DNA from 3 places in the Streptomyces sp. R35 genome. Region 2 is predicted to be linked to each of the others. Evidence: riboswitches for the same ligand, from Rfam matches in the RefSeq annotation. Region 2 holds a riboswitch; each other region holds the start of a gene.
The links. Region 2 has a riboswitch for thiamine pyrophosphate ahead of thiC (phosphomethylpyrimidine synthase ThiC). Riboswitches for the same ligand answer to the same signal wherever they lie in the genome.
Positions count from the first base shown of each region.

Region 1: linked by a shared signal. The riboswitch ahead of AB5J50_RS35710 (thiamine ABC transporter substrate binding subunit) and the one ahead of thiC (phosphomethylpyrimidine synthase ThiC) in region 2 are both predicted to bind thiamine pyrophosphate.
Region 3: linked by a shared signal. The riboswitch ahead of thiO (glycine oxidase ThiO) and the one ahead of thiC (phosphomethylpyrimidine synthase ThiC) in region 2 are both predicted to bind thiamine pyrophosphate.

Region 1 is NZ_CP163440.1:7,860,567-7,870,928, forward strand. Features, by position in the region: gene AB5J50_RS35675 (murein hydrolase activator EnvC) at 1-66, opposite strand, end outside; gene rpsB (30S ribosomal protein S2) at 337-1,251, shown strand; gene tsf (translation elongation factor Ts) at 1,347-2,183, shown strand; gene pyrH (UMP kinase) at 2,366-3,136, shown strand; gene frr (ribosome recycling factor) at 3,308-3,865, shown strand; gene AB5J50_RS35700 (phosphatidate cytidylyltransferase) at 3,865-5,004, shown strand; gene rlmN (23S rRNA (adenine(2503)-C(2))-methyltransferase RlmN) at 5,158-6,288, shown strand; TPP riboswitch at 6,313-6,431, shown strand; gene AB5J50_RS35710 (thiamine ABC transporter substrate binding subunit) at 6,510-7,586, shown strand; gene AB5J50_RS35715 (ABC transporter permease) at 7,562-9,244, shown strand; gene AB5J50_RS35720 (ABC transporter ATP-binding protein) at 9,245-10,279, shown strand; gene AB5J50_RS35725 (maleylpyruvate isomerase family mycothiol-dependent enzyme) at 10,290-10,362, shown strand, end outside.
Region 2 is NZ_CP163440.1:5,492,619-5,502,980, forward strand. Features, by position in the region: gene hisC (histidinol-phosphate transaminase) at 63-1,142, opposite strand; gene AB5J50_RS25145 (LacI family DNA-binding transcriptional regulator) at 1,641-2,753, shown strand; gene AB5J50_RS25150 (metallophosphoesterase) at 2,956-4,119, shown strand; gene AB5J50_RS25155 (hypothetical protein) at 4,301-5,164, shown strand; gene AB5J50_RS25160 (VWA domain-containing protein) at 5,304-6,728, opposite strand; gene thiC (phosphomethylpyrimidine synthase ThiC) at 6,967-8,796, opposite strand; TPP riboswitch at 8,789-8,945, opposite strand; gene AB5J50_RS25170 (YibE/F family protein) at 9,017-10,362, shown strand, end outside.
Region 3 is NZ_CP163440.1:3,019,797-3,030,158, reverse strand. Features, by position in the region: gene bfr (bacterioferritin) at 1-64, opposite strand, end outside; gene AB5J50_RS14035 (sulfite oxidase-like oxidoreductase) at 221-853, shown strand; gene AB5J50_RS14030 (DUF4396 domain-containing protein) at 891-1,415, opposite strand; gene AB5J50_RS14025 (deoxyribonuclease IV) at 1,531-2,400, opposite strand; gene pknB (Stk1 family PASTA domain-containing Ser/Thr kinase) at 2,472-4,418, opposite strand; gene AB5J50_RS14015 (thiazole synthase) at 4,647-5,441, opposite strand; gene thiS (sulfur carrier protein ThiS) at 5,445-5,645, opposite strand; gene thiO (glycine oxidase ThiO) at 5,642-6,808, opposite strand; TPP riboswitch at 6,806-6,919, opposite strand; gene AB5J50_RS14000 (hypothetical protein) at 6,972-7,343, shown strand; gene AB5J50_RS13995 (NAD(P)/FAD-dependent oxidoreductase) at 7,389-8,621, shown strand; gene AB5J50_RS13990 (Rv2175c family DNA-binding protein) at 8,686-9,066, shown strand; gene thiE (thiamine phosphate synthase) at 9,158-9,817, shown strand; gene metF (methylenetetrahydrofolate reductase [NAD(P)H]) at 9,954-10,362, shown strand, end outside.

The DNA of each region.
Region 1 (10,362 bases), 2.4 Mb from region 2:
CAGGACGGTCACGGTCATTCCCAGCAGCAGCCCCAGCCACGTACGCACACATCGTTTCGCTCGCATGCGAGAACCGTCCCGCATCGGTCGGATCATGGCCGGGATCTGTGGAATACCGGCTGGTTGTGGACAGCGGCGTCACCCTGCACCTCCCGGGTCCCGTACACTTCTCATGGCGATCCGGGTCACCGGGTCGACTTCGCACGCCCCGACATTCGGTCATCAAAAACCGGTGTCAGCGCCCCTCGGTCCCTCGTGGCAAGGCGCATCGCGGGCGTCAGGCGCGAGTGCCGTCCGGCACGCGCGGCACAACCGAGAACACCAAGGAGAACGGCCATGGCCGTCGTCACGATGCGGGAGCTGCTGGAAAGCGGCGTCCACTTCGGTCACCAGACCCGTCGCTGGAACCCGAAGATGAAGCGCTTCATCTTCACCGAGCGCAACGGCATCTACATCATCGACCTGCTCCAGTCGCTGTCGTACATCGACCGCGCCTACGAGTTCGTCAAGGAGACCGTCGCCCACGGCGGCACGGTCATGTTCGTCGGCACGAAGAAGCAGGCGCAGGAGGCCATCGCCGAGCAGGCGACCCGCGTCGGCATGCCCTACGTCAACCAGCGCTGGCTGGGCGGCATGCTCACCAACTTCTCGACCGTCTACAAGCGTCTGCAGCGCCTCAAGGAGCTCGAGCAGATCGACTTCGAGGACGTCGCCGCTTCGGGTCTCACCAAGAAGGAGCTTCTCGTGCTCTCGCGCGAGAAGGCCAAGCTGGAGAAGACCCTCGGTGGTATCCGCGAGATGCAGAAGGTGCCCAGCGCCGTCTGGATCGTGGACACCAAGAAGGAGCACATCGCGGTCGGCGAGGCCCGGAAGCTCAACATCCCGGTCGTCGCCATCCTCGACACCAACTGTGACCCCGACGAGGTCGACTACAAGATCCCGGGCAACGACGACGCGATCCGCTCCGTCACCCTGCTCACCCGCGTGATCGCCGACGCCGTCGCCGAGGGCCTCATCGCCCGCTCCGGCGCCGGCAAGGCCGAGGGTGACAAGGCCGCGGGCGAGCCGCTCGCCGCGTGGGAGCGCGACCTGCTCGAGGGCGAGAAGAAGGCCGACGAGGCCGAGGTCCAGACCTCCGCCGAGACGGAGAAGGTCGCCGACGCCGAGCAGGCCGAGGCTCCGGCCGCCGAGGCCGCCGCTGTCGAGGCCCCCGTCGCCGAGGCTCCGGCCGCGGACGCCGAGCAGGCCTGACCCCTCACCCCTTCGGGTTACGGACGGCGGGGGCCCACAAAGCCCCCGCCGTTCGGCCCGTAGATCTTCAGACTTCGAGAGAGATTCCAGGAATCATGGCGAACTACACCGCCGCCGACGTCAAGAAGCTCCGTGAGCTCACCGGCGCCGGCATGATGGACTGCAAGAAGGCGCTGGACGAGGCCGACGGCAACGTCGACAAGGCCGTCGAGGCGCTGCGCATCAAGGGCCAGAAGGGCGTCGCCAAGCGCGAGGGCCGCTCCGCCGAGAACGGCGCTGTGGTTTCCATCATCGCTGACGACAACACCTCCGGTGTCCTGGTCGAGCTGAAGTGCGAGACGGACTTCGTCGCCAAGGGCGAGAAGTTCCAGGCCGTCGCCAACCAGATCGCGCAGCACGTCGCCGCGACCTCCCCGGCCGACCTGGACGCCCTGCTCGGCTCCGAGATCGAGGCCGGCAAGACGGTTCAGGCGTTCGTCGACGAGGCCAACGCCAACCTGGGCGAGAAGATCGTCCTGGACCGCTTCGCCCAGTTCTCCGGCGCGTACGTCACCTCGTACATGCACCGCACCATGCCCGACCTGCCCCCGCAGATCGGTGTTCTGGTCGAGCTGGACAAGGCCGACGCCGACCTCGCCAAGGGCATCGCGCAGCACATCGCCGCCTTCGCGCCGAAGTACCTCTCCCGTGAGGACGTTCCGGCCGAGGTCGTCGAGACCGAGCGCCGCGTCGCCGAGGAGACCACCCGCGCCGAAGGCAAGCCCGAGGCCGCCCTCCCGAAGATCGTCGAGGGTCGCGTCAACGGCTTCTTCAAGGAGGCCACCCTCCTGGGCCAGCCGTACGCGCTCGACAACAAGAAGTCCGTTCAGAAGGTCCTGGACGAGGCCGGTGTCACCCTGAAGCGCTTCACGCGCATCAAGGTCGGCATCTGAGTCCGTACCGCGATCGACGCGCGACCCCTATAGGGTCGACAGCAGTCGTCCGCGTACGCCGGCAGCACGCACGCGCGTGTGCCGGACGACAGCAGATCTGACGAGGAGGCCATTGCCGAGCATGGGAGCCAACACCCCACCGGCAATGGCCTTCTTCGTATGTGCACCATGAGGAGATCTCCATGACCACCACCCAGGCCGACCAGGGCGAGAAGACCGACGACGGCAAAGGCTCCGGACGCTTTCTGCTGAAGCTTTCCGGCGAGGCGTTCGCCGGCGGCGGCGGACTGGGCGTCGACCCCGATGTGGTGCACAAGATCGCCCGCGAGATCGCGGCCGTCGTGCGCGGCGGTGCCCAGATCGCGGTCGTCATCGGCGGCGGCAACTTCTTCCGCGGCGCCGAGCTCCAGCAGCGCGGTATGGACCGGGCCCGTTCCGACTACATGGGCATGCTCGGCACGGTCATGAACTGCCTCGCCCTCCAGGATTTCCTGGAGAAGGAGGGCATCGACAGCCGTGTCCAGACCGCCATCACCATGGGCCAGGTCGCCGAGCCGTACATCCCGCTGCGCGCCGTGCGCCACCTGGAGAAGGGCCGTGTGGTCATCTTCGGCGCCGGTATGGGCATGCCGTACTTCTCCACCGACACCACCGCCGCCCAGCGCGCTCTGGAGATCGACGCCGAGGCCCTGCTGATGGGCAAGAACGGCGTGGACGGCGTCTACGACTCCGACCCGAAGACCAACCCCGAGGCCGTCAAGTTCGACGGGCTCAGCTACGGCGAGGTCATCACCCGGGACCTCAAGGTCGCCGACATGACGGCCATCACGCTGTGCCGGGACAACAAGCTGCCGATCCTGGTCTTCGAGCTCCTGGCGGAGGGCAATATCGCACGGGCCGTCAAGGGTGAGAAGATCGGCACACTCGTGGGCGACCAGAGCGGCCGGGCCTGACGGGGACCGCCCGGAGCGGGGACGAACCCCCGCCGAGGACGGACCCTGACCGGGGGATGGACAATGTCCTGCCGGTCCGGAACCGTGCAGGAATAAGACGCGACGCAGCCGGCCGCCGACCCCGACGAGGAAACAGCTGCCGGGCCTACTCAAGACACGCAGGAGCAAGTGGTGATCGAAGAGACCCTCCTCGAGGCCGAGGAGAAGATGGAGAAGGCCGTCGTGGTCGCCAAGGAGGACTTCGCCGCGATCCGCACCGGCCGTGCGCACCCGGCGATGTTCAACAAGATCGTGGCCGACTACTACGGCGCACTGACGCCGATCAACCAGCTGGCCTCGTTCTCGGTGCCGGAGCCGCGCATGGCCGTGGTGACCCCGTTCGACAAGAGCGCGATGCGCAACATCGAGCAGGCGATCCGCGACTCCGACCTGGGCGTCAACCCGAGCAACGACGGCAACATCATCCGGGTGGTGTTCCCGGAGCTGACCCAGGAGCGCCGCAAGGAGTTCATCAAGGTCGCCAAGACGAAGGGTGAGGACGCCAAGATCTCGATCCGCTCCGTCCGCCGCAAGGCGAAGGAGACCATCGACAAGCTGATCAAGGACGGCGAGGTCGGTGAGGACGAGGGCCGCCGTGCGGAGAAGGAACTCGACGACACCACGGCGAAGTACGCCGCCCAGGTGGACGAGCTCCTGAAGCACAAGGAAGCGGAGCTGCTCGAGGTCTGATGAACGACTCTTCCTGGGGGGCGCCGCCACAAGCCGGGTACTGGGGGCCGTCCGAGCAGGGGCCTGTCCAGGGGGCAGCCCCGGCGGGTCCCACGTACGATGCGCATGACGCGCAGCAGACTCGCCCCATGCCCATCGTGCCCGACGTACCCGCACACGGCGGGGACCAGGATGACGACCGGGGGGCCGCTCGGCTGAGCGGCCCCCTGTTCCGCGACAACCCACCACCAGCGGCGCCCTACGGGGATCCGTCGCACCTTCCGCAGAGCCCGCAGGAGCCCATGCCCAGCGCCACCCCCCAGCCCGCCCCCGCACCTCAGAAGAAGAGTGCGGGACGCGACCTGGGCGCGGCCATAGGAGTGGGCGTCGGGCTCGGTGCGGTGATCGTCGCGTCGTTGTTCATCGTCAAGGCCGTCTTCGTCGGAGTCATAGCGGTCGCCGTGGTGGTGGGGCTGTGGGAGCTCACTTCACGGCTGGAGGAGCGCAAGGGCATCAAGGCGCCCCTCGTGCCGCTGGCGCTCGGCGGGGCGGCCATGGTCGTCGCCGGATACGTCCGGGGTGCCGAGGGCGCGTGGGTCGCGATGGCTCTCACCGCGCTGGCCGTCCTGGTCTGGCGGATGACGGAGTCGCCGGAGGGCTACCTCAAGGACGTCACGGCGGGGGTCTTCGCGGCCTTCTACGTGCCGTTCCTGGCCACCTTCGTCGCCATGATGCTCACCGCCGACGACGGTCCGCGCCGCGTCCTGACGTTCCTGCTCCTGACGGTCGTCAGCGACACGGGCGCGTACGCGATCGGCTGGCGCTTCGGCAAGCACAAGCTGGCGCCGCGCATCAGCCCCGGCAAGACCCGCGAGGGTCTGTTCGGAGCGGTCAGCTTCGCGATGGCGGCGGGTGCGCTGTGCATGCAGTTCCTGATCGAGGACGGCGCCTGGTGGCAGGGTCTGATCCTCGGCCTCGCGGTCGCGGCCAGCGCCACGCTCGGCGATCTTGGCGAGTCCATGATCAAGCGGGATCTGGGCATCAAGGACATGGGCACGCTGCTGCCAGGGCATGGCGGCATCATGGACCGGCTGGACTCGCTGCTGCCCACGGCTCCGGTGGTGTGGCTGCTGCTGGTGATCTTCGTCGGCTCGGGTTGACGGACAGCAGGTACTCTGGAAGGGCTCGCGGCGTCAGACTGCGGGCCCTTTCGTACGTCCCCGCCACCGCGGGGGTGGTCCAGTGAGGTCTCCTGGCTTGGGTATGGCCCTGCCGTTGTCCCCGCCCGCGCGGGGTGCCAGGCCTCTGTAGTCATGAGGAGATGCCCGATCGTGGCACGTCCAGTCCCCGGCGAGCTCACCTTCGTCGCACCCCGCGGAGCCAAGAAGCCGCCGCGGCACCTCGCCGACCTCACGCCCGCCGAGCGCAAAGAGGCCGTCGCCGCGATCGGTGAGAAGCCGTTTCGCGCCAAGCAGCTGTCCCAGCACTACTTCGCGCGGCTCGCGCACGACCCCGCGGAGTGGACGGACATCCCGGCCGCCTCGCGCGGCAAGCTCCAGGAGGCGCTGCTTCCGGAGCTGATGACGGTCGTACGGCATCTGTCGACCGACCAGGAAACCACCCGCAAGACCCTGTGGCGGCTCTTCGACGGCACGCTCGTCGAGTCCGTGCTGATGCGGTACCCGGACCGGGTGACCATGTGCATCAGCTCGCAGGCCGGGTGCGGCATGAACTGCCCGTTCTGCGCGACCGGGCAGGCAGGCCTCGACCGGAACCTCTCCACGGGCGAGATCGTGCACCAGATCGTGGACGGAATGCGGGCCCTCAGGGACGGCGAGATCCCGGGTGGTCCGGCGCGGCTGAGCAACATCGTCTTCATGGGCATGGGCGAGCCGCTCGCCAACTACAAGCGGGTCGTGGGCGCCATCCGCGCGCTCACCGACCCCGAGCCCGACGGACTCGGGCTCTCGCAGCGCGGGATCACCGTGTCGACGGTCGGGCTGGTCCCCGCCATCCACCGGTTCTCCGACGAGGGCTTCAAGTGCCGCCTCGCCATCTCGCTGCACGCGCCGGACGACGAACTGCGCGACACCCTCGTCCCCGTGAACACACGGTGGAAGGTGCGCGAGGTGCTCGACGCCGGCTGGGAGTACGCCGCGAAGTCGGGGCGCCGGCTCTCCATCGAGTACGCCCTCATCCGGGACATCAACGACCAGGCGTGGCGCGGTGACCGGCTCGGCCGGCTCCTCAAGGGCAAGCCCGTGCACGTCAACCTCATCCCGCTGAACCCGACCCCGGGTTCGAAGTGGACCGCCTCGCGGCCCGAGGACGAGAAGGCGTTCGTCGAGGCGATCGCGGCCCACGGGGTGCCGGTGACCGTCCGGGACACCCGGGGCCAGGAGATCGACGGGGCGTGCGGTCAGCTCGCGGCCACCGAGCGGTAGTCTGACCCCCGTAGGTACATCTTCATATTCCGACAGGGGAGCGCCACAGCGCTGAGAGTGCGGCAGCCGGGACACCGGTGGGCCGCAGACCCTCAGAACCTTGCCCAGGTCATTCTGGGTAGGAAGTTCGGTCATTACTCGAGCTGTTGCGCCCTGCCCGGGAACTGTCAGAGGTTCCCGGGCAGGGCCGCGTCTCTTCCTGGTCAGCCAGGAGGAATTCAGTGAGCACCACCAAGACGTTCACGGCCGTCGTCGTCGGCCTGGGCCTCGTCACGCTCTCCGCGTGCGGGTCGTCCGACAGCAGCGGTTCGGCGGACTCGAAGACCGTCACGCTCGTCAGCCACGACTCGTGGGCCGTGTCCAAGAGCGTCCTCAAGGACTTCGAGAAGCAGTCCGGCTACACGGTCAAGGTCCTCAAGGACGGCGACGCCGGACAGGCCGTCAACAAGGCGATCCTCACCAAGGACAACCCCCAGGGCGACGTCTTCTTCGGCGTCGACAACACCCTGCTGTCGCGGGCGCTCGACAACGGGCTGTTCCAGTCGTACGAGGCCAAGGGCTCGGACCAGATCCTCCCGGAGTACCGGGTCGACCAGGACAAGCACCGCGTCACGCCCATCGACTCCGGCGACATCTGCGTCAACTACGACAAGGCCTACTTCAGCGAGCACAAGCTGACGCCGCCGCAGTCCTTCGACGACCTGATCAAGCCCGAGTACAAGAACCTGCTCGTCACCGAGAACGCGTCCACGTCCTCGCCGGGCCTCGGCTTCCTGCTCGGCACCGCCGCCAAGTACGGGGACGACGGATGGCAGGGCTACTGGAAGAAGCTCAAGGCCAACGGCGTGAAGGTCGTCGACGGCTGGGAGCAGGCCTACAACGACGAGTTCTCCGGGTCCGCCGGCGGCAAGAAGGCCAAGGCCGACCGGCCGCTCGTCGTCTCGTACGCCTCCTCGCCGCCCGCCGAGGTCATCTACGCCGACCCGAAGCCGGCCACCGCGCCCACCGGTGTCGCGACCGGCACCTGCTTCCGTCAGGTCGAGTACGCGGGGCTGCTCAGCAACGCCAAGAACACCAAGGGCGGTAAGGCGTTCATCGACTTCCTGGCCACCAAGGAGTTCCAGGAGGACATGCCGCTGAACATGTTCGTGTACCCGGTGGTCAAGGGCGCCACGGTGCCCGCCGAGTTCACGGAGTTCGGCCCGCAGGCCAAGGACCCGGAGACCCTGGCCCCCGCCAAGATCGCCGCCAACCGTGACCAGTGGGTCAAGTCGTGGACCTCGCTCGTACTGAAGTAGCCAAGGCGGCGCCGAAGAAGCGCGGGAGCGCGACGCGGCTGGGCCTCATGGCCCTGCCCGTCGCGTTCTTCGCCGTCTTCTTCGCCTATCCCGTCGCCGCGATCGTCGCGCGTGGCCTCAAGGTCGACGGGGCCTGGCAGCTCGGGCGGATCGGTGACGTGCTCGCGCAGTCCGGCATCCGGCATGTCCTGTGGTTCACCACCTGGCAGGCGCTCGCCTCGACGGCGCTCACGCTGCTGATCGCGCTCCCCGGCGCGTATGTCTTCGCGCGCTTCGATTTCAGGGGCAAGCAAGTCCTGCGGGCCGTGGTGACGGTGCCCTTCGTGCTGCCCACGGTCGTCGTCGGTACGGCGTTCCTGGCGCTGGTCGGCCGGGGCGGGATGCTGGACCAGCTGTGGGGCGTACGGCTGGACACCACCGTGTGGGCGATCCTGATCGCGCACGTCTTCTTCAACTACGCGGTCGTCGTACGGACGGTCGGCGGGCTCTGGTCGCAACTCGACCCACGCCAGGAGGAGGCCGCGCGGATGCTCGGCCTCTCCCGCTTCGCGGCCTGGCGCAAGGTGACGCTGCCGGCCCTGAGCCCGGCCGTGGCCGCCGCCGCGCTCATGGTCTTCCTCTTCACCTTCACCTCTTTCGGCGTGGTGCAGATCCTCGGCGGCCCCACCTTCTCCACCCTCGAAGTCGAGATCTACCGGCAGACTTCGGAGATCTTCGACCTCGCGACGGCGGCGGTGCTGACGATCATCCAGTTCGTGGCGGTGGGCGCGATCCTCGCCGTGCACGCCCGGACCGTACGCCGCCGGGAGACCGCCCTGCGCCTGGTCGCCCCGGAGACAACCGCCCGCCGGCCGCGCGGGGCCGGGCAGTGGGCGCTGCTCGCCGGAGTCCTGGCGTCCATCGCCGTACTGCTCGTGCTGCCGCTCGGTGTGCTCGTCCAGCGGTCCTTCGACACCCCCGATGGCTATGGGTTCGCGTACTACAAGGCCCTGACCTCCGAAGACGGCGGCATCTTCCTCGTCGCGCCGATCGAGGCGATCGGCAACTCCCTGGAGTACGCGCTCGCCGCCACCGCCATCGCCGTACTGATCGGCGGTCTGGCGGCCGCGGCCCTCACTCGCCGGAACACAGGCCGTCTCGTACGAGGCTTCGACGCGCTGCTGATGCTGCCGCTGGGCGTCTCCGCGGTGACCGTCGGCTTCGGGTTCCTGATCGCGCTCGACGAGCCGCCACTGGATCTGCGGTCCTCCTGGATCCTGGTGCCGCTCGCCCAGGCGCTGGTGGGCGCCCCCTTCGTCGTACGGACGATGCTGCCCGTGCTGCGGGCGGTGGACGGGCGGCTGCGCGAGGCGGCGGCCGTGCTCGGGGCGTCGCCGTGGCGGGTGTGGCGCGAGGTCGATCTGCCGATGGTGCGGCGGGCGCTGCTGGTCGCGGCCGGGTTCGCTTTCGCTGTGTCGCTCGGCGAGTTCGGGGCGACCGTCTTCATCGCGCGGCCCGACAACCCGACGCTGCCGGTCGCCGTGGCCCGGCTGCTCGGGCGTGCCGGTGACCTCAACTACGGCCAGGCGATGGCCCTTTCGACGATCTTGATGGTGGTGTGCGCGGTGGCGCTGCTGCTGTTGGAGCGCGTACGGACCGACCGGACCGGGGAGTTCTAGATGCTGCTGAGCCTCGAAGGCGCGACCGTACGCTTCGGCGGGCGGCCAGTGCTCGACGCCGTCGACCTCGATGTCGCCGAGCACGAGATCGTCTGTGTGCTCGGGCCCAGCGGCAGCGGCAAGTCCACGCTGCTGCGGGCGGTGGCCGGATTGCAGTCGCTCGACGCGGGCCGCGTGGTACTGGACGGACGCGACCAGACGGGGGTGCCCGCGCACAAGCGGGGCGTCGGTCTGATGTTCCAGGACCACCAGCTCTTCCCGCAGCGGGACGTGGGCGGCAATGTGGCCTTCGGGCTGCGGACGCGCGGGGAGTCGAAGGGCCAACAGGTCGCGCGGGTGCGGGAGTTGCTGGACCTCGTCGGGCTTCCGGGGGCTCATGGGCGCGCTGTCGCCTCCCTCTCCGGCGGCGAGCAGCAGCGCGTCGCGCTCGCCCGTGCCCTCGCGCCCCGCCCCCGCCTGCTGATGCTCGACGAACCGCTCGGCCAGCTGGACCGCTCGCTGCGCGAACGGCTGGTCGTCGAACTCCGGGAACTCTTCGGCGAGTTGGGAACGACCGTGCTCGCCGTCACGCACGACCAGGGCGAGGCCTTCGCGCTCGCCGACCGGGTCGTGGTGATGCGTGACGGACGGATCGCCCAGTCGGGTACGCCACTTGAGGTCTGGCAGCATCCCGTGGACGAGTTCGTGGCCCGCTTCCTCGGCTTCGACAACGTGGTCGACGCGACGGTGAGCGGGGAGGCCGCGGGCACCCCGTGGGGGAAGGTCCCGGTGCCGGAGGACGCCCCCCAGGGGCCGGTCACCCTCCTCGTGCGGCCCGCCGGCGTACGGCTCGTGGACGCGTCGGACGGGCTGCGCTGCACCGTCGCCGCACGCACGTTCAGGGGCACCCATGTCGCCGTACATCTGCAACCGGAGGGCGCGCCCCGGCTCGAAGCGGCGTGCGCGCTGCGGGACGCGCCGGAGCCCGGTGACGTGGTCGGCGTGGAGTTCGACGCAGCCGAAATTGTCGTACTCGGGGAGCCCCCGGCCGCATAAGGTGCGGATCATGACGCTTCTCGGACATGACCGCTACTGCGACGCGATCGAGCTTCAGGTGCGGCAGTTGAGGGATGTGGTGA
Region 2 (10,362 bases):
ACGTAGGACGGGGTGGGGGACCAGCGCTCCCTAGGGCCACAACTCCCCACACCCCTAGGTGATCAGAGCTCCTTGCGGAACCCCTCCGTCGCCTTCAGGAAGATGTCGTTCGCCTCGTTCTCGCCGATCGTCACCCGGACTCCCTCGCCGGCGAAGGGCCGTACGACGACCCCGGCCTGCTCGCAGTGGGCGGCGAAGTCGAGGGTGCGCTCCCCCAGTCGCAGCCAGACGAAGTTGGCCTGCGTCTCGGGCACCGTCCAGCCCTGACCGCGCAGCGCCTCGAGCACGCGCTGGCGCTCGCACACCAGCGAGCCGACCCTGCCGAGCAGTGCGTCCTCGGCGCGCAGGCTCGCCACCGCGGCGTCCTGGGCCAGCTGGCTCACGCCGAAGGGCACCGCCGTTTTGCGCAGCGCCGCGGCGACCGGCTCATGGGCGATCGCGAAGCCGACCCGGAGACCGGCGAGTCCGTACGCCTTGGAGAACGTGCGCAGTACGCAGACGTTGGGCCGGTCACGGTAGATCGCGACGCCGTCCGGCACCTCGACATCACGGATGAACTCGCGGTACGCCTCGTCCAGGACGACCAGCACATCACTGGGCACCCGGTCGAGGAACCGCTCCAGCTCGGCCCGGCGCACCACCGTGCCGGTCGGGTTGTTGGGGTTGCAGACGAAGATCAGCCGGGTCCGGTCGGTGATCGCGTCCGCCATCGCGTCCAGGTCGTGCACCTCACCCGGCGTCAGCGGCACCTTCACCGAGGTCGCCCCGCTGACCTGCGTGATGATCGGGTAGGCCTCGAAGGACCGCCAGGCGTAGATGACCTCGTCCCCGGGGCCGCTCGTGGCCTGCAGCAGCTGCTGCGCGACCCCGACCGAGCCCGTGCCGGTCGCCAGGTGCGAGAGAGGGACGCCGAAACGGTCCGACAACTCGTTCATCAGCCCGGTGCACGCCATGTCCGGGTAGCGGTTGAAGGACCCCGTCGCGGCGGTGACGCTCTCGATCACGCCGGGCAGCGGCGGATACGGGTTCTCGTTGGAGGACAACTTGTACGCCACCGGACCGCCCGCCGCGGCGGGCTTGCCGGGCTTGTAGGTGGGGATACCCTCCAGCTCGGCACGCAGCTTGGGGCTCGTCTCGCTCACCGCAGTCCTCCTCGTGACGACCAGCGGCTCATGATCACCACCGGCTACCAATGCTTCTCACCTTATGAGGATTCGGCGCCGCTGCGAATGGCTGTGGACCACCGAACGCCCACCGGCCGGCGGCCGGGCGCTGCTCGGTGATCATCCTCGTGACTGTCCGACGGTGATCCTCGTACGTTCCGGTGATGATCCTCGTACGGCTCGGCGGTCATCCTTGTACGAAGGCGTACGAAATGGGGGGCGCGCCACCCGGAGGCGCGCGCGCCGGTGGCTCACGCCGTGGCGCGCATCCCTCGTGAAGGTGAGTTGAGACCTCTTCGAAACATGGCCCACTTGGCAGGCTCATGCGTGCCGACAAGTCACGTACTGCCATTGTATCGTTCAACTTCCTTTGTTTCTAAGGGAGTTGACCCACTTCGACCATGCAGAAACGTGCCTGTCAACGAGTGCATATGCGTCCGCACTACCCCACCGCATGAGCCCTACTATCGGCTCGCCATGACAGCAGCAGGGAAGCACCAGGTGAGCCGGGCGGAGACCTCCCGCCGAGGCGGTCGACCGGGCCGGGCGGGTATCAGAGACGTGGCTGCGGCCGCAGGGGTCTCCATCACGACTGTGTCCGATGCCCTCAACGGCAAGGGCCGGCTCCCGGACGCCACCCGACGCCACGTCCGCGAGGTCGCCGACCGGCTGGGCTATCGCCCGTCGGCCGCGGCCCGAACCCTCCGTACCGGCAAGTCGGGCCTCATCGGCCTGACCGTGACGACATACGGGGATGAACCTTTCACCTTCACGGAGTTCGCGTACTTCGCGGAGATGGCCAGAGCCGCCACCTCGGCCGCGCTCGCCCGGGGCTACGCCCTGGTCATCCTCCCCGCGACCTCGCGCCACGACGTGTGGTCGAACGTCGCCCTGGACGGAACCGTGGTCATCGACCCGTCCGACCAGGACCCGGTGGTCAGCGAGTTGGTCCGGCAGGGCTTACCGGTCGTCTCCGACGGCCGCCCGGCGGGCTCGCTCCCGGTCACCGCCTGGGTGGACAACGACCACGAGGCCGCGGTCCTGGGCATCCTCGACCATTTGGCCGACGCCGGCGCCCGCCGGATCGGCCTCCTCACCGGCACCACCACGGACACGTACACCCATCTCTCCACCACCGCATACCTGCGCTGGTGCGAGCGCGTGGGCCAGGATCCGGTGTACGAGGCCTACCCGGCGCACGATCCGTGCGCGGGGGCCGTCGCCGCCGACCGGCTCCTCGCCCGGCCCGACCGCCCGGACGCCGTCTACGGTCTCTTCGACCCGAACGGCACCGACCTGCTGGCCGCGGCCCGGCGCTACGGTCTGCGCGTACCGGACGACCTGTTGCTGGTCTGCTGCAGCGAGTCGACCGTCTACGCCAACACCGAGCCGCCCATCACGACGCTCTCCCTCAAACCGCGCCGGATCGGCACGGCCGTGGTCCAGCTCCTCATCGACGCCATCGAGGGGGTCGAATCGGACCAACCGGTCGAGCAGGTGATACCGACGGAGCTGATTGTGCGGACGTCCTCCGAGCGCCGTCCGCCCCGTACGACAGTCAGTGCGCCCCGATCACCCGAGAAGGGTTGACGCCCGACGCTGAAAGGGCGGGGAAAGCCCCGCCCAATTCGGGCGAAAACCGCGGTGAACTGGGCTCCTCCTCCGATTCACCACCCCTGGGTCATCACATGGCGCGATCCGCATTCCTATGATGGGCGGACGACACCGCGGGCCGCTGCGACCAGGCAGTCCGATCCGGTGCAGATGCGGCGCGATGGTGGTGGAGGGGTCGATGACTCAGGGGGCCGGTCAGGGACCCGAGGTGGTGCGGACGGCGACGTTGCGCGACTTCCGGGTGCCCGCGTACGTCCACGAGACCGGTCCGTACGTCCCCGAGACCGGTCCGTACGCGCAGAGCACGCCTCCCGGCGAGGGCGCCAGACCCGCCGAGGAGTCCGACGAGTACGCGGCCGCGGCGCACTCGTCCGCGGATTACCCGCCTGCCGAGTACCCGTCCGCGGAGTACTCGGCGGAGTACACACCCACGCGGCGCGATCTGCCCGTCATCAACCGGGGTGACACGCTTCAGGTCGCGGTTGACCCCGACGCCGTGGCCGCCCCGGCGCCCGGCGACGGGCCGGGTCCGCTGTACGTCGTCGGCGATGTGCACGGCTATCTCGACCAGCTGGTCGCCGCGCTCCAGGAGCAGGGCCTCATCGACGCCGCGGGCAACTGGTCCGCCGGGACCGCGCGCCTGTGGTTCCTCGGCGACTTCACCGACCGCGGCCCGGACGGCATCGGCGTGATCGACCTCGTGATGCGGCTGTCCGCCGAGGCGGCCGCGGCCGGCGGCTACTGCAAGGCCCTCATGGGCAACCACGAGCTGCTGCTGCTCGGCGCCAAACGGTTCGGCGACACCCCCGTCAACTCCGGCGCGGGCACCGCCACCTTCCAGGCCGCCTGGCTGCTCAACGGCGGCCAGAAGACCGACATGGACCGTCTCCAGGACCACCACCTGCAGTGGATGGCCCGGCTCGACGCCATGGAGCAGGTCGACGGACACCTCCTGGTGCACTCCGACACCACCGCCTATCTCGACTACGGCGACTCCATCGAAGCGGTCAACGACACCGTCCGCGAAACCCTCACCCGCAACGACGCGGACGAGTGCTGGGACCTCTTCCGCAAGTTCACCAAGCGCTTCGCGTTCCGCGACGACGGGGGCGCCGAGGCCGTCCGGGAGCTGCTCGGCGCGTACGGCGGCACCCGCATCGTCCATGGTCACAGCCCCATTCCGTACCTCCTGGGCGAGGTCGGCTCGGAGGAGGGCGAGGACGGCGCGGGCCCGGTGGTCGAGGGACCGCATCTTTACGCCGACGGGCTGGCCATCGCGATGGACGGCGGAGTGACCATGGCCGGAAAGCTGCTGGTCCGGCAACTTCCCCTGGATAGCTGAGCGTTCCTCGGGCAAGCGTCCCCCACGGAGGACTGCGCTGGCCAGGGGGCAATTTCTGGAAACCCCCTGTCACGGCGTGCCGTCACCGCTCTACCATCGGCTTATCCGTAGCAGGCTCCCCTCCGTTTCTGCCCGACGGCTCGTCAGCGTGCGAGCCACCAGCCCTACGGAGCATCGGGGGATGCACATGAACAGCGTTCCGCAGCACCTGCTGAGCGAGGACCGCCAAGAGTACGAGCGGATCCTCGATGAGGCGCTGCGCTCCGCACCACACCGCCCGGAACTCGCCGCTGTCGGCCAGCGGCTCAACCCCGAACAGCTGCGCACGATGGCGCTCAACGCCACCGCTCTCATCACGGCGGCCGCGGCGACCGAATACCAGCACTACGTCAAGATCCGCGAGGAACTGCGCCAGCCGGCGCCGTCCGCCCCGGTCATGAGCGAGGAAGCCGGCTCAGCGGAGCCGGGCGCGACCGCGATGCGGCTCGCCGCCACCGTGGGGGAGGTGTCCGAGACCGCCGGAGCCGGTGCCATCGCCGTCGTCGCGGTGCTCGCCCCGGTCCTCGCCGGGACGGCCGCGGCGATCTTCCTGCTCGTGGGGTACCTGCTGCAGATGCTCGACCCCGAACAGACGTTCGCCAAGACCCTTCTGACCACCGGGTGGGTCTTCGGCGCGGTCACGGCGGCCGCGATTCTGGTCGCCGCGGTCGGACTGCTGCTGACCGCACTGCGCAACAGCTCGTCCTCGCTCCAGGCCGGAGCACGCGGCGAGCTCAGCGAACAGGTGGCCCGGGCCAGGGAAGCCTGGCGCGATGCCCTGCTGGAGCGCGGCATCCTGCCGTTCCTCCGGGAGGCCCTCGCCGACCCGGGCTCCGCGGCGCTGGGCCGTCCGGCACCGGCACCCAGCCGCATCCCGCAGCTCGGCTACGACCGGCCGGGGTTCAGCAGCCCCGACGGCGGCCCCGCGGCCGGCCCGCGCCCGAGCTTCACCAGCCCTGACTTCACGAGCCCGGACTTCGGAGGGCCGGAGCACCAGCCGGAGTGACACCCGGGCGCCCGGGCCGACCGGGCGGCTCGTGTCCGGGCTACGGCCGGGTGTGGGGAGGAAACCGGGGCCCGCGCTGATGGAGTGCGGGCCCGAGCCGGTGGGCCATGTCCGCCGTGCGCCGTCCGGCAGGGCGCCGTCAGATGATGCCCAGCTGCCGGGCCGCGGTCATCCAGGCCGGGAACTCGGACAGCAGCCGGTCGTACAGCTCCGGATCCGGTACGTCGCTGATGTCGTCGACGGCGAAGAACCCCACGTTGTCGACGCGTCGGCCCGGCAGCGTGTCGAACCGCTCCAGCACGCCGTAGTTGGACCGTCCCAAGCCCACGAACTGCCAGAAGACCGGCTCCTCGACCGCTTCCAGCAGCTCCTTCTCGATCTCCTTGTTGCGGTAGACGCCGCCGTCGGAGAAGAACAGCACCAGCGTGGGATCGGTGGCCGGGTGCTCGCGCACATACGTCCGGACCTCCGCGATCACCTTCTGCTCCTCGTTCTGGATCCCGACCGCGCGCATGTCCACCTGCCCCGGCCGCAGGCCCTTCCGCGGCTTCTTGCTCCGTCGGAACAGGCTCAGCTCACCGACCCGGACATGGAGCTCCAGCCACTCAGGCAGTTCCCCCAGACCGAGATCCGGCAGCCGCGCCGGATGGGACGCGAACGTCCACGCCTGCATCACCCCGTCGTCGTCCAGCTGCGCGGCCACCGCCGCCATCCGCTCCACCACGTCGGCCACGACGCCCTTCGAGTACAGGAAGGACATCGACCCGGAGGCGTCCAGGACCAGGACGACGCGGGCCGTCACCCCTGCCGCACCATGCTTCTCCAGGCTGACCGCGACCTGCTCCTTGCGCAGCGAGAGCCGCTTGCGCATGTCCACGGGCAACTGCTCCTCGCCCTTGACGAGGCGAGGGGCGGGGGCGGGGGGTACGGCTGGAACCGCCGGGGCGGGCTGCGCCACAGGCGGAACGGCAGCCGGGGCTGGCGCCGCGAACCCGGCGGTGCTGGGCTCCGGGCCCCCGGCCGCACCGGCCTCCTCGTCCACGCTGATCCCGAAGTCGGTGGCCAGCCCCGCGAGTCCGGACGCATAGCCCTGCCCGACCGCACGGAACTTCCACTGACCGCCCCGCAGATACAGCTCACCCCCGATGAACGCCGTCTCCGTCGTGGCCTCCATCTCGAAACGCGCGACCTCCTGCCTCGTCCCGGCGTCGAGCAGCATGAGCGTCAGTCCGGTCAGCTCACCGAACGTGCCACCGTCGGCCGAGGCGCACAGCACGACCCGCTCGATGCCCGGCTCCAGGGCGCGCAGGTCCACCTCGACCGTGTCCGTCGTGCCAGCGGCATCCCGCTGCTTCCCGAGATGGCGTACGGCGCCGGAGGCATGCCGCGGCTGGTTGTAGAAGACGAAGTCCCCGTCGCCCCGCACCCGTCCGTCCGCGCCGAGCAGCAGCGCCGAGGCATCCGCGTCCGGCGCACCGGCTCCTCCTCTCCAGCCGAGCACGGCCTGCACGGCCCCGGCGACGACGGGAAGATTGGCGCCCTTGCTCATGGCTGTCGATGTCATGCGCCCAGTCTGCCGAGAGAACCCGGCACCGGAGCCGTTCGAAGCACACCCAGACGCCTCGAACGACTCCGTTGGCCACATCGATCCCGCCCATGTCAGGCAGCGCAGGGATGCTGATCACGCCATGCGTGATCCTGTCTCTTCCGTTACGACGTGGCCGCACGACGTCCCACAGCCCAGGCAGGACCTGGTCGTGGTGACCGGGGCCCGGGCGGAGGCGTCAGCACATGTGTCCGGCTCAGTCGGTCATGGGCAGGTAGACCCGATTGCCCGCGGCCGCGAACTCCTTGGACTTCTGAGCCATGCCTTCTTCGATCTCCACCTGCGAACCGCCGTGTTCCCGCCGGATGTCCTGCGAGATCTTCATCGAGCAGAACTTCGGCCCGCACATGGAGCAGAAGTGAGCCGTCTTGGCGGGCTCGGCCGGCAGTGTCTCGTCGTGGAACTCCCGTGCCGTGTCCGGGTCGAGGGCCAGGTTGAACTGGTCCTCCCACCGGAACTCGAAGCGGGCGTCGGACAGCGCGTCGTCCCATTCCTGCGCACCTGGGTGCCCCTTGGCGAGGTCGGCTGCGTGGGCGGCGATCTTGTAGGTGATGACGCCGGTCTTGACGTCGTCACGGTTGGGCAGGCCCAAGTGCTCCTTGGGCGTGACATAGCAGAGCATGGCCGTGCCCCACCAGGCGATCATCGCGGCACCGATGCCGGAGGTGATGTGGTCGTACGCCGGCGCGACGTCCGTCGTCAGCGGGCCGAGCGTATAGAACGGAGCTTCATCACAGATCTCCTGCTGAAGGTCGATGTTCTCCTTGATCTTGTGCATCGGGACATGTCCCGGGCCCTCGATCATGGTCTGTACGTTGAAACGCTTGGCGATCGTGTTGAGTTCCCCGAGTGTCCTCAACTCCGCGAACTGTGCTGCGTCGTTGGCGTCCGCGATCGACCCGGGCCGCAGCCCGTCGCCGAGCGAGTACGTGACGTCGTACGCCGCGAGGATCTCGCAGAGCTCCTCGAAGTTCTCGTACAGGAACGATTCCTTGTGGTGCGCCAGGCACCAGGCCGCCATGATCGAGCCGCCGCGCGAGACGATGCCGGTCTTGCGGTTCGCGGTGAGCGGCACGTAGGGCAGGCGTACCCCCGCGTGGACCGTCATGTAGTCCACGCCCTGCTCGGCCTGCTCGATGACCGTGTCCTTGTAGATCTCCCAGGTCAGCTCCTCGGCGCGGCCGTCCACCTTCTCCAACGCCTGGTAGAGCGGCACGGTGCCGATGGGGACGGGGGAGTTGCGCAGCACCCACTCACGGGTGGTGTGAATGTTGCGGCCGGTGGACAGGTCCATGACCGTATCGGCGCCCCAGCGGGTCGCCCAGGTCATCTTCTCGACCTCCTCCTCGATGGAGGACGTGACGGCCGAGTTGCCGATGTTGGCGTTGACCTTCACCAGGAACCGCTTGCCGATGATCATCGGCTCGATCTCCGGGTGGTTCACGTTCGCGGGCAGCACCGCGCGGCCGGCGGCGATCTCCTCGCGTACGACCTCGGGGTCGACGTTCTCGCGGACCGCCACGAACTCCATCTCGGGCGTGATCTCGCCGCGCCGGGCGTACGCGAGCTGCGTGACCGCCTCTCCGGCGCGGCCCCTGCGCGGCTGACGCGGCCGCCCCGGGAAGACCGCGTCGAGGTTGCGCAGGCCCCCGCGCGGTGAGGTGTGCTTGATCCCGTCGTCCTCGGGACGGACCGGGCGGCCCGCGTACTCCTCGGTGTCGCCGCGGGCGATGATCCAGTTCTCGCGCAGCGGCGCCAGACCCCTGCGTACATCGGTGTCGATGGTCGGATCGGTGTACGGGCCCGAGGTGTCGTACAGCGTGACGGACTGCCCGTTGGTGAGGTGCACCTGGCGGACCGGCACCCGTAGATCGGGACGTGAACCCCCGACGTACCCCTTGTGCCAGCCGATGGACTTCCCGGCCTCGCCGTTCTCGGTCGGGGCGGACGCCCCACCGTTCTCGGCCGGAGCAAGCGCCCCGTCCGTCTGGCTGGAGGCAGGCGTGCGTACGTCCTTGTTGGTCATGAGACCTACTCCCTACGCCGGCATTACCCGGTAACAGGTTCGGCGGTCGACGCAGCGGCTTCCGTCCGCCGATGTTTCATGTGAAACATCGCTAAGACGAAGGTCAGCGCCCTCTCAGCCCGGTGCTCCGAGCTCCCGCGTGTGCAAAGGTGCCTCCACGCTAGCGTCATATCTGGCGCGGTGAACAGAGGGCCCCCGCCGTTCTTGCGATGATCGGTCGGTGACCACGACACAGCAGTCCCCGTTCCCACCGTCCGAGCCGCCGCGCGGACCCGGTTCCGGTGACGGCCATGGACACGGCTCCGGTGACGGCGGCGGGCATGGTCCGGACGGTGGCGGCCATGGCTCCGGACCCGGTGACGGTCACGGACCCGGCAATGGGCACGGCCACGGTCCCGGCGGCGGGCACGGCCACTCGCACAGTCACAGCCATGGCCCCGCCACCCCCGTCTCCAAGCATCTGCGCAAGGTCATCGCCGCGGTGCTGATCCCCTTCACGGCGGCGGTCGTCGTGGGTCTTGTGGTGTTGTGGCCCGGCGGCGCTCCTTCTCACGAGCGCACCGGCGTCGGCTTCGACCGGCAGACCCAGCAGGCGACGGTCACCAAGGTCGACAAGGTGGACTGCAAGTCCGTGAACGCCTCGGGGGAGACCCCGACGGGCGACACCTCCACCGCCGAGGGCTCCTCCGCGCAGCAGCAGGCGACGGGCGACTGCAAGAAGGCGACGATCCGGGTCGACACCGGCAAGGACAAGGGCCGTACGTTCACCGAGATCGTCCAGCCCGACCAGTCGCGGCAGTTGCACGAGGGCGAGAAGGTCGTGGTCGCGTACGAGCCCTCCGCGCCCAAGGATCTGCAGTACTCGGTCACCGATGTGAACCGGAAGCTCCCCATGGCCCTGCTCGCCGGGATCTTCGCACTGGTTGTCGTTGTGGTGGGCCGGATGCGCGGCATCATGGCGCTGGTCGCACTGGCCGTCAGCTTCCTGATCCTGACGTTCTTCATCCTGCCCGCGATCCTGCAGGGCTCGAATCCACTGATCGTGGCGGTCGTCGGAGCCAGCGCCATCATGCTGATCGCGCTCTACATGTGCCACGGCCTCTCGGCCCGTACATCGGTGGCGGTGATCGGCACGCTGCTCTCGCTGCTGCTGATCGGTGTGCTCGGCTCCGAATTCATCGGCTGGGCGGCGCTGACCGGCAACACCGACGACAACACCGGCCTGATCCACGGCCTGTACCCATCCATCGACATGAGCGGTCTGCTGCTCGCGGGCGTCATCATCGGTTCGCTCGGTGTGCTCGACGATGTGACAGTGACGCAGACGTCCGCGGTCTGGGAGCTGCACGAGGCGAACCCCACGATGGGCTGGCGCGGCCTGTACCGCGCGGGCATCCGTATCGGCCGCGACCACATCGCGTCGGTCGTCAACACCCTCGTCCTGGCGTACGCGGGCGCCGCGCTGCCGCTGCTGCTGCTCTTCTCGATCGCCCAGAGCAGCGTGGGTACGGTCGCCAACAGCGAACTGGTCGCCGAGGAGATCGTGCGCACCCTGGTCGGCTCGAT
Region 3 (10,362 bases), 2.5 Mb from region 2:
TCGCCGTCAGCTCGCCGGTCAGCTGCTCGTTGAGGAATTCGATGACCTCGGGGTCGCCCTGCATCGCAGAGGCTCCTTCCAAGCGGGGGGACTGGGCAGGTTGCGCCGCATCTTTGCACCGGCGTACAAGGTCGTCCAGTAAGTGCATGCTTAGTAGGAGTTGCCCGAATACGACCTCGGCTGGTCATGGGCACTGTCCCCGGTCTGTCAGGATGGAGTCATGGGTCAGCCGGTGGAGCGTGAATCTGGAGAAGCGGCGCAGCCGGAGCTTCCGCCGGGGCAGCGACTTCAGCGCGGCTGGCCGGTCACGCACTACGGTCCCGTCCCCAAGTTCCGCCCCGAACGCTGGGAGTTCAGGGTCTTCGGGGCCACCGCCGACGGCGAGAAACACTGCTGGACCCACGAGGAGTTCACGGCCCTGCCGTACGCCTCCGTCGTGGCCGATCTGCACTGCGTCACGAAGTTCAGCATGCTCGGGGCCGAATGGGGTGGCATCCCCGCCCGTACGATCCTGGAGATCGCCCCGCCCGCGCCCACCGTCACTCATGTGATGGTCTGGGCCGAATACGGATTCAGCTCGAACCTGCGCCTGGCGGACTTCGCCTCCGACCGCACGATCTTCGCCACCCACAAGGACGGCGAACTGCTGACAGCGGAACACGGTTTCCCGCTCCGCCTCGTCGTCCCTCATCTGTACGCCTGGAAGGGCCCCAAGTGGGTCCGCGGCGTCGAGTACATGACGGCCGACCGCCGTGGCTTCTGGGAGGAGCGCGGCTACCACAACGTCGGCGACCCCTGGCGCGAGCAGCGCTACTCGTACCAGGAGGAGCCCGGGGACGGCCCCGAGCTCTGACTCCTGCTTCGTTTTCCGGCCGGCTGAACTCCGGAATTCAGTGGTGGTGCTGGTGCACGACCGCGTGCCCCTTGCCGCGGCCGATCATCCACTTGTTGACCGGCGTGGTGACCACGAAGGCGATCACAAGTGAGATGGCCAGCGAGAACCAGAACAATGCGTCCGCCAGGCCCGCGTCCATCGCGTCCGGCCACAGCACGATCACGCCGTTGTCGATCAGCTCCATCACGGCGATGGACACGGTGTCCGCGGCGAGCGCGACCCGGAACGCCGTCCGGAAGTCGACGCCGGCCTTGAGCACTCCGCGCAGCGTGAGCGAGTAGCCGAAGGCAAAGGCGAGGACGATCGCCAGGACCATCGTCGGTACGTTGCCCCAGCCGAACGCGGTACCGATCACCATGCCGAGCACCTCGCCGATGGCGCAGCCGGTGAGGCAGTGCAGGGTCGCCTGCGCGGCCATGGACCAGCTGGCCCCGCCCATGTCGTGAGCGTGCGTCTCGTGGTGAGCGTGGGTCTCGTGGTGCGAGTGCTCGGCGTGCTCGGTGTGTGCGTCGTGCTGCATGAGAAGCCCCCAACGTCAGGTAACGGTTCCTGCATCAGGCAGGAACCGTATACCCCCAGGGGGTATTCCTCAATGGTCTCGAAAAGTGGCCGCGATGGTGGCCTCGGCCGATGGCTCAGCCGTCGCGCAGCTTCTTCAGCCGCTCCACGTCCGCCGCGTGCCCTTCCTTGCCGCCGGGCGTCTCGATGATCAGGGGTACGCCCTCGGTGGCGGGGTGGGTCATCAGGGCGCGGAACGGGTCCTCACCGATGTGGCCGGAGCCGATGTTCTCGTGGCGGTCCTTGTGCGCGCCGACGACGTCCTTGGAGTCGTTGGCGTGGATCAGCTTGAGTCGGCCCTCGCCGACCGTGTCCACGAGAAGGTCGAGGGTCTGGTGCATCCCGCTCGGCCCCGTCAGGTCGTGGCCGGCCGCGAAGATGTGGCAGGTGTCGAGACAGACGCCCAGCTTGGGGTGGGCGTCGAGCGCCTCGAAGTACGGCCCGAAGTCCCAGGTGCGGGAGCAGAGGGAGGAGCCCTGACCGGCGGTCGACTCCAGCAGGAGGAACGGGTCGTCGTCGTGCGTCAGCTCGTCCAGCAGCGGCAACAGGTACTCACGTACCTGCTTGAGGGCGACGGCCCGGTCCCGCCCGCCGGTGGCGCTTCCGGTGTGCACGACCACGCCCAGGGCGCCGATCTCCCGCCCGCGCCGCAACGAGTGCCGCAGCGACTCCACCGACTTCTCGACCGTCGCCTCGGTGTGCGAGCCGAAGTTGATCAGATACGGGGCATGGACGTACGCGGGGATCGACTCGGCGGCGCAGGCCGCGCGGAACGCCTCGTCCTGCTTCGGGTTTCCTGGGGGCGTGGCCCAGCCGCGCGGGTTGGCGACGAAGACCTGGACGGTCTCGGCCAACAGGTCGCGGGCGTAGGTCAGGCCGACGGAGTCAAGGCCGCCGGCCACGGGGACATGGCCGCCGACGGGGTTGCGGAGCTGCTTGCTGGTCACGCTCTTCAGGGTGTCACGTGCTCCGGGGTGTCCCGTCGGCGGTCCTCAAGGCGGTGAAGCCCGCCCCCGGCTCAGCGGATCTCGATGGTGATCGTCGATCCCTTGGGCGCCGTCTCGCCACCGTCCACCGACTGGCTCTTGACCTTGTCCCCGAAGAGCCCGAGCAGTCCACGGTCCTCGTCGACCTTGAACCCGGCATCCTCCAGCGCCTTCTTCGCGTCGTCCACGCTGTCGCCCACGACGTCCGGGACCTGGACCATCTCGGGGCCCTTGGAGATCGTCAGCGTTACCGTGTCACCGGCGGCGAGCTCGCGGCCCGCGCCCGGCGACTGCTCGGCGACCTGGCCCTTGTCGAACTCCGAATTGACCTTCCCGGAGGCGATCTTCACCTTCAGGCCGGAGGATTCGAGCTCCGAGGTGGCGTCCTCCACGGACGCGCCCGTGACCTCGGGCACCTCCACGGGGCTGCCCTTGCTGACGGTGATCGCGATGGCCGAACCGGCGTGCCGCTTGGTGCCCGCCGACGGATCCGTGCTGATCACGAAGCCCTTGGCGACGTCCTCGCTGAACTCCCGGGTGACCATGCCCGCGGCGAGTCCGTCGTCCTTGAGGACTTCCTTCGCCTTGAACAGCGCGAAGCCCTTCAAGTCGGGCACCTTCACCGTCTCGGGACCGTTGGAGATGGTCAGCGTCACCGCGTCGTTGTCGCGGATGCGGGCGCCGATCTCCGGGTCGGTGGTGATGACGGAGCCGCGCTTCACGGTGTCGCTGTACGCGTGCTTGACCTTGGCGTCGAGCCCGGCGTTGGCCAGCTGGTCCTTGGCTTGCTTCTCGGTCTTCGACAGGACCGGCGGGACCTTGGTGAACTGGCCGGAGTTGATGTACCAGACGCCGGCGCCGAGGCCGAGCACCAGCAGGATGGCGGCGACGACGGCGATCAGGCCGCGCCGGGGCCCCCGAGGGGCGCGCCGCGAGGGAGCGACCGGTGCGGTCTCGAAGCGGCTGGTCCGCTCGAACCGGCTGGTCCGGTCGAGGGCGGAGGTGTCGTCCTCGTCCTCGTTCACGGGCAGCAGACGGGGAACCGACAGCGAGCGCGGGATCACGCTCGTACGGTCGCCGGCGTTGTCGTGGCCCGTGGCGAGCGCCTGCGGCGGTATGGCGTCGAGCTGTTCGGCGGTGAGCCCGGCCCGCGCCTCCAGCACCCGGCCGAGCAGCGCCACCGCGTCGTGCGGGCGCACCTCGGGATTACGGGCGGTCGCCGTGCCGACCAGCTCGTCGAGCTCGTACGGCAGTCCCGGCACGACGGCCGACGGCGGCGGCACGTCCGCGTGGAGGTGCTGGTAGAGAACCTGGGCGGGGGAGTCCCCGGAGTGCGGCTTGTCGCCGGTGAGCATCTCGTAGAGGACGACCCCGCACGCGTAGACGTCGACGCGGGTGTCGGCGGTGCCGTGCTCGATCTGTTCGGGGGCGAGGTACGAGACAGTGCCGAGAACGGACCCCGTCGTGTTGGTGACCGTGTCCACGGCCCGTACGAGACCGAAGTCGGCCACTTTGACCCGGCCGTCGTCCCCTATGAGGACGTTCTCCGGCTTCATGTCGCGGTGCACGAACCCGGCGCGGTGCGCGGCGCCGAGCGCGGCGAGCACCGGCTCCAGGATGTCGAGCGCGGCTCGCGGCTGCAGGGCACCACGGTCGCGCAGCACGTCGCGCAGCGTGCACCCGGCGATGTACTCCATGGCCAGATAGACGTACGACCCGTCCGTCCCCTGGTCGAAGACCTGCACCACATTGGGGTGGGCGAGCCGGGCCACCGACTTGGCCTCACGGATGAAGCGCTCGACGAACGAGCCGTCGGCGGCCAGCGTCGGGTGCATCACCTTGAGCGCGAGCACGCGGTCGAGGCGGGTGTCCAGGGCCCTGTAGACCGTGGCCATCCCGCCGACCGCGATCCGTGAGTCAACGCGATAACGGCCATCGAGCACGCGCCCGACAAGCGGGTCCTGAAGGGTCGTATCCACGCAGGTGAGTGTACGAGCCGCCACTGTCACGACAGCCCGTTCCCCCGATACCGCAGCGCGACTGCAGCCGACCTGTGACGCACACCGCACGCAACGAGCCGTTTGCAGGGTCAGCCGCCAACGGCGGGAACCCCCACAGGAGACGCGCACTTCCCAGCAGGCTGGAAACGGGCGGTGCGCGAGCCCGGAACTTCTGTGACAGTAACCACCCACGAGGCACAGCCAAGGTCAGAAGGCCGGCCGCTCCGGATCCAGCACCGCCAAGCCCTCCGCAGGAGACGACGCCTGCGCGAAGTGCCGCCGAGGAATCCGCCCCGCCCGATACGCCAGCCGCCCCGCCTCCACCGCGTGCCGCATCCCCTCAGCCATCAGCACCGGCTCCTGCGCCCGCGTCACCGCCGAGGCAAGCATCACCCCCGCACACCCCAGCTCCATGGCCAGCGCGGCATCCGACGCGGTACCGGCCCCCGCGTCCAGAATGACCGGCACGCGCGCGTGCTCCACGATCAACTGGAAGTTGTGCGGATTCCGGATCCCGAGCCCGGACCCGATCGGCGACCCGAGCGGCATGATCGCCGCACAGCCGACGTCCTCCAGCTTCCGCGCCAATACAGGGTCGTCATTGGTGTACGGCAGCACGGTGAACCCGTCGTCCACCAGCGTCTCCGCCGCGTCGAGCAGCTCGATCGGGTCGGGCAGCAGCGTCCGCTCGTCGGCGATGACCTCCAGCTTGATCAGCTGCGTACCCAGCGCCTCCCGCGCGAGCCGGGCGGTCAGCACGGCCTCACCCGCGGTGAAACACCCCGCCGTGTTCGGCAGCACGCGGATGCCCAGCTTGTCGAGGACGGACAGCACCGAACCGTGCACGGAGGCGTTCACGCGCCGCATCGCGACCGTCGTCAGCTCCGTGCCGGACGCCACGAGCGAGCGTTCCAGGACGTCGAGGCTGGGCGCACCGCCCGTACCCATGATCAGCCGGGACGAGAAGGACGTACCACCGAGGACGAAGGGATCGTCTGCCATGGGTCAGCCTCCCTGGACGGCGGTGAGGACTTCGACGCGGTCTCCCTCGGAGAGGGCGGTGGACGACCACTGCCCGCGCGGGACGACGGTTTCGTTGAGCGCGGCGGCCACGCCGGAGGGTGCGACGGTGAGGGCCGCGACGAGCGAGTCGAGAGCGGTCCCGGCGGCGATCCGCTGCCGTTCTCCATTGACGAAGATGTTCATGCGGGCTGCTCCGTGAGGGCGGCGGCGCTGAAACGCCTGGGGGTGAAGGGGCGGGCCTCGTCGGGGAGTTCACCGGTGGTCAGGGCGTGGGCCATCGCGTCACCGGTGACGGGCGTGAGCAGGACGCCGTTGCGGTAGTGCCCGGTGGCCAGCAGCAGGCCGTCGAGTTCGGTCGGGCCGAGCAGCGGCGCGTTGTCGGGCGAACCCGGGCGCAGTCCCGCGCGGGTCTCCGTGAGCGGCAGCTCGGTGATCCCGGGAACGAGCTCATGGGCGTCGCGCAGCAGCTCGTACACGCCGCCCGCGGTCACCGTCGTGTCCCAGCCCAGCTCCTCGCTGGTGGCGCCGACGACGAGCTCGCCGTTCTCGCGCGGCACCAGGTAGACCTGGCTGCCGCGCACCACGGCCCGCACGGTGCGGCTCAGGAAGGGCGCGTACCGCTTCGGCACGGTCAGCCGCAGCACCTGCCCCTTCACGGGGCGCACGGGTGGCAGGACGCCGTCGGGAACGCCCGCCAGACGCCCGCTGAGGCTGCCCCCGGCGAGCACCACCTGACCCGCCGCGAGCTCGGTGCCGTCCGTGGTGACGACTCCGGTGGCCCGGTCCCGTACGACGGTCAGCCGTTCGGCCCACGTCCGGTGGAACACCACTCCGGCCCGCTCGCACGCGGTGACCAGGGCCCTCGCGAGCCGGCGCGGATCGACCTGGTGGTCGCCGTCGACCCGCAGACCGCCGCGTACCCCGGGTGCCAGCATCGGCTCCAGACGGCGGCACTCGCGTCCGCTCAGCCACTCCGAGTCGAGTCCCGACTGGCGTTGCAGGGCGTGCAGTTCGCGCAGATGGGCGCGGTCGTCGGCGTCCAGCGCGACGGCCAGCGTGCCGCACTGGCGGTAGCCGAGGTCCTGGCCGGTCGCCTCGGTGAGCTCGGCGGCGAACTCCGGATAGCGGCGCGCGGAGGCGAGATTGAGACCCAGCAGGGTCTGCTCGCCGTAGTGCAGTTCGGTGACGGCGGCGAGCATTCCGGCGGCCACCTGGGCCGCTCCGCCGCCGGGCTCGGGGTCCACGAGGGCGGTGGTGAACCCGCGCTGCGCGGCCCGCCAGGCCGTCACGAGCCCGATGATTCCGCCCCCGATGACGAGGACGTCTGACGTACGTGTAGGCGACATGGGCGTCCAGCCCCTCCCTTCGCCGGCATGACCCGGATCAGGTTCGTACGGTCGGAGGCCGTCCCAGCCTCCCTCTCAGCCCAGTACGTCCGGGCTCCCGCGAGTGCTTTACGTTGGCCACCCTAGCCCGCCGCCACCTGTCTCAGTAAGGGAGCCTCCGCCCATGGCGCGTTCGCTCGACGGCCTTGTCCTCGCCCCTGTCGCCGACCAGGCGCCCGGCCAGGTGGGCACCCGCACCCGCTTCACATACCACGAGAAGGACGGCGAGATCTGGGCCGAATACGCGGGCGGCGATGTCATAAGAGGCCACCTTCTGGGTACCCGCCAAGACGACCGGCTCGACTTCCGGTACGTACAGCTGAAGCGCGACGGCAGCACCTCGTCGGGGCACTGCGTGTCCCTCGTGGTCGAGCTGCCCGACGGGCGCGTACGCCTGGAGGAGACCTGGGAATGGGAGTCGCAGACGGGCAGCGGGACGAGCGTCGTGGAACAGATCGGCGGACAGGTCGGCGAGGATTGTGGAACAGGTCACTGAACGCGTCCGCTGACTGACGAATTGTCAGTTGTCTATGGTGATCAGGTGAGCGAGCAGACGCAGGCACAGTCGCAGGGGCGTACGGCACGGCGGGTCGTCGTCGTAGGCGCGGGCATGGCCGGTGTGCAGACCGCGGTCGCCCTGCGCGAACAGGGTTTCAAGGGCAGCGTGACGCTGATCGGCGCGGAGCCCCATCAGCCGTACGACCGGCCGCCGCTGTCCAAGGCGGTGCTGCTCGGAAAGGCCGAGGGCTCCGCCTTCGACGTCGACTTCGAGGCACTGGACATCGATCTGCAGCTCGGGCGCGAGGCGCTCGGTGTACGGCCTCTGGAGCATGAGCTGGACACCGCCACCGGGCCCGAGCCGTACGACGTCCTGGTCATCGCGACCGGTGCGGAGCCGATTCAGCTGCCGGGCGCGGAGGGTGTGCCCGGGGTCCATCTGCTGCGCACCCTGGACGACGCCGAGCGGCTGCGTCCCGTCCTCGCCCAGCAGCACGACATCGTGGTCGTCGGGGCGGGCTGGATCGGCGCCGAGTTCGCCACGGCGGCGCGCGAGGCGGGGTGCGCGGTGACCGTCGTCGAGGCCGCCGACCGGCCGCTCGCCGGGGCGCTGCCCGCCGAGGTGGCCGCACGGATGGCGTCCTGGTACGCGGACAGCGGGGCCTCGTTGCGTACCCACGCGCGCGTGGAGCGCATCGAGCAGGGTGCCGTGGTCCTCGACGACGGCACCCGGGTGCCCGCGGACGCCGTCGTCGTCGGCATCGGGGCCCGCCCCGCGACGGCCTGGCTCGCTGGCTCCGGGATCGAACTCGGCGCCCACCGCGAGATCGTGGCCGACGACCATCTGCGCACCTCCGTACCGGACGTGTACGCGGTCGGCGACTGTGCCTCCTTCCCTTCGGGAAGGTATGAGGACCGCCTCCTCGTCCACCACTGGGACAACGCCCTCCAGGGCCCCCGTACGGTCGCCGCGAACATCATCGGCGAGGCCCCGGCGGCGTACGACCCGGTCCCGTACTTCTGGTCCGAGCAGTTCGGCCGCTTCGTCCAGTACGTCGGCCACCATGCCCCGGCCGATGCCACGGTGTGGCGCGGCGACCCCGCGGGCGCCTCCTGGTCGGTCTGCTGGCTGCGCGAGAACCGCCTCGTCGCCCTTTTGGCCGTGGGCCGCCCGAGGGACCTGGCCCAGGGGCGCAGACTCATCGAGGCGGGCACGCCGATGGACCCGGAAGCGCTGGCGGACCCGTCGAGGCCTCTGAAGGCGGCCATGGCCTAATCCGTTACCCCAGGTCGGACGGCCTTGGCTTCCGACTGTCAGTCCGGGATGGCAGGCTTGTCCCGTGACCGAGATTGACGCAAAGATTGATGCTCTCGTCCCCGCCTGGCTCACCCTCCCCGACATCGCCGAAATGTTCGACGTCGAGGTGACTCGTGTGCGGCAGCATGTCAAGGAAGGCCTGCTGATCGCCGTACGACGTGGTGAGAACAGGGCGCTGCACGTGCCCGCCGCCTTCATCGACGGTGACGCCGAGCAGGGATACCGGATCGTCAAGGGCCTGTCCGGGACCCTGACGCTCCTGCGGGACGACGGCTTCTCCGACGAAGAGATGCTTGAGTGGCTCTTCACCCCCGACCCGACCCTGCCCGGCACCCCCGCGCAGGCTCTGAGCGAGAATCGCGGCACGGAGGTGAAGCGCCGCGCCCAGGCGCTCGCCGTCTGACCCGAACAGACCGTCCGGCGTACGGACCACGGCGGGTCAGGGCCACCCCGGCCGCCGTGGTCCGTACGCACCGACAACGGGGGATATACGCATGCCCGAGAACGCTGCCGACACCGCGCGCGCCCAGCTCGCCGACGCCCGCGTCTACCTGTGCACGGACGCCCGTAAGCGCCAGGGCGACCTCGCCGGGTTCCTCGACGCGGTCCTGGCGGGCGGCGTGGACATCGTGCAGCTGCGCGACAAGGGCATGGAGGCGGCCGAGGAGCTGGAGCACCTCCAGGTCTTCGCGGACGCCTGCGCACGCCACGGCAAGCTCCTCGCGGTCAACGACCGGGCGGACGTGGCCCACGCCATCGGCGCCGACGTCCTGCACCTGGGCCAGGGCGACCTCCCGGTCCCCGCGGCCCGCGCCGTCCTCGGCGACGACGTCCTGATAGGCCGCTCCACCCACGCCGAGTCCGAGGTCGCCGCCGCCGCCGTCCAGGAGGGCGTGGACTACTTCTGCACCGGCCCCTGCTGGCCCACCCCCACCAAGCCCGGCCGCCACGCACCCGGCCTCGACCTGGTCCGTTACACGGCCTCGCTGGGCAGCGACCGCCCCTGGTTCGCCATCGGCGGCATCGATCTCGGCAACCTCGACGAGGTCCTGGAGGCGGGCGCCCGCCGTGTCGTCGTCGTTCGGGCGATCACCGAGGCGGATGATCCGGGAGCGGCGGCGGGAGAGTTCGCGAAGCGGCTGCGTCACGCGTAGTCACCTGGTGACTGTTCCGGCCGGTTGTCCGATTAGTTGTCCGGTAAGTGTCCGAGGGGTGGACAAGAAGTCGGCAAATCGGACAATTCCCCTCGGTTCGGTTGGGGGACCGGCGGCCCCTGGCTAACCTGCCGGTATGGCCCTCGGATCTGCTTCCACCAGGACTGATCGCGCACGCACCGTGCGCGACATGCTCGCGACCGGCAAGACGACGTACTCGTTCGAGTTCTCCGCGCCGAAGACCCCCAAGGGCGAGCGGAACCTGTGGAACGCCCTCCGCCGGGTCGAGGCCGTCGCGCCCGACTTCGTCTCCGTGACCTACGGCGCCGGCGGTTCCACCCGCGCCGGCACGGTCAAGGAGACCGAGCAGATCGTCGCCGACACGACGCTCACCCCGGTGGCCCACCTCACCGCGGTCAACCACTCCATCGCGGAACTGCGCAACATCATCGGCCAGTACGCGGACGCCGGAATCCGCAACATCCTCGCGGTCCGCGGCGACCCGCCCGGCGACCCCATGGGCGAATGGGTGCCGCACCCGCGGG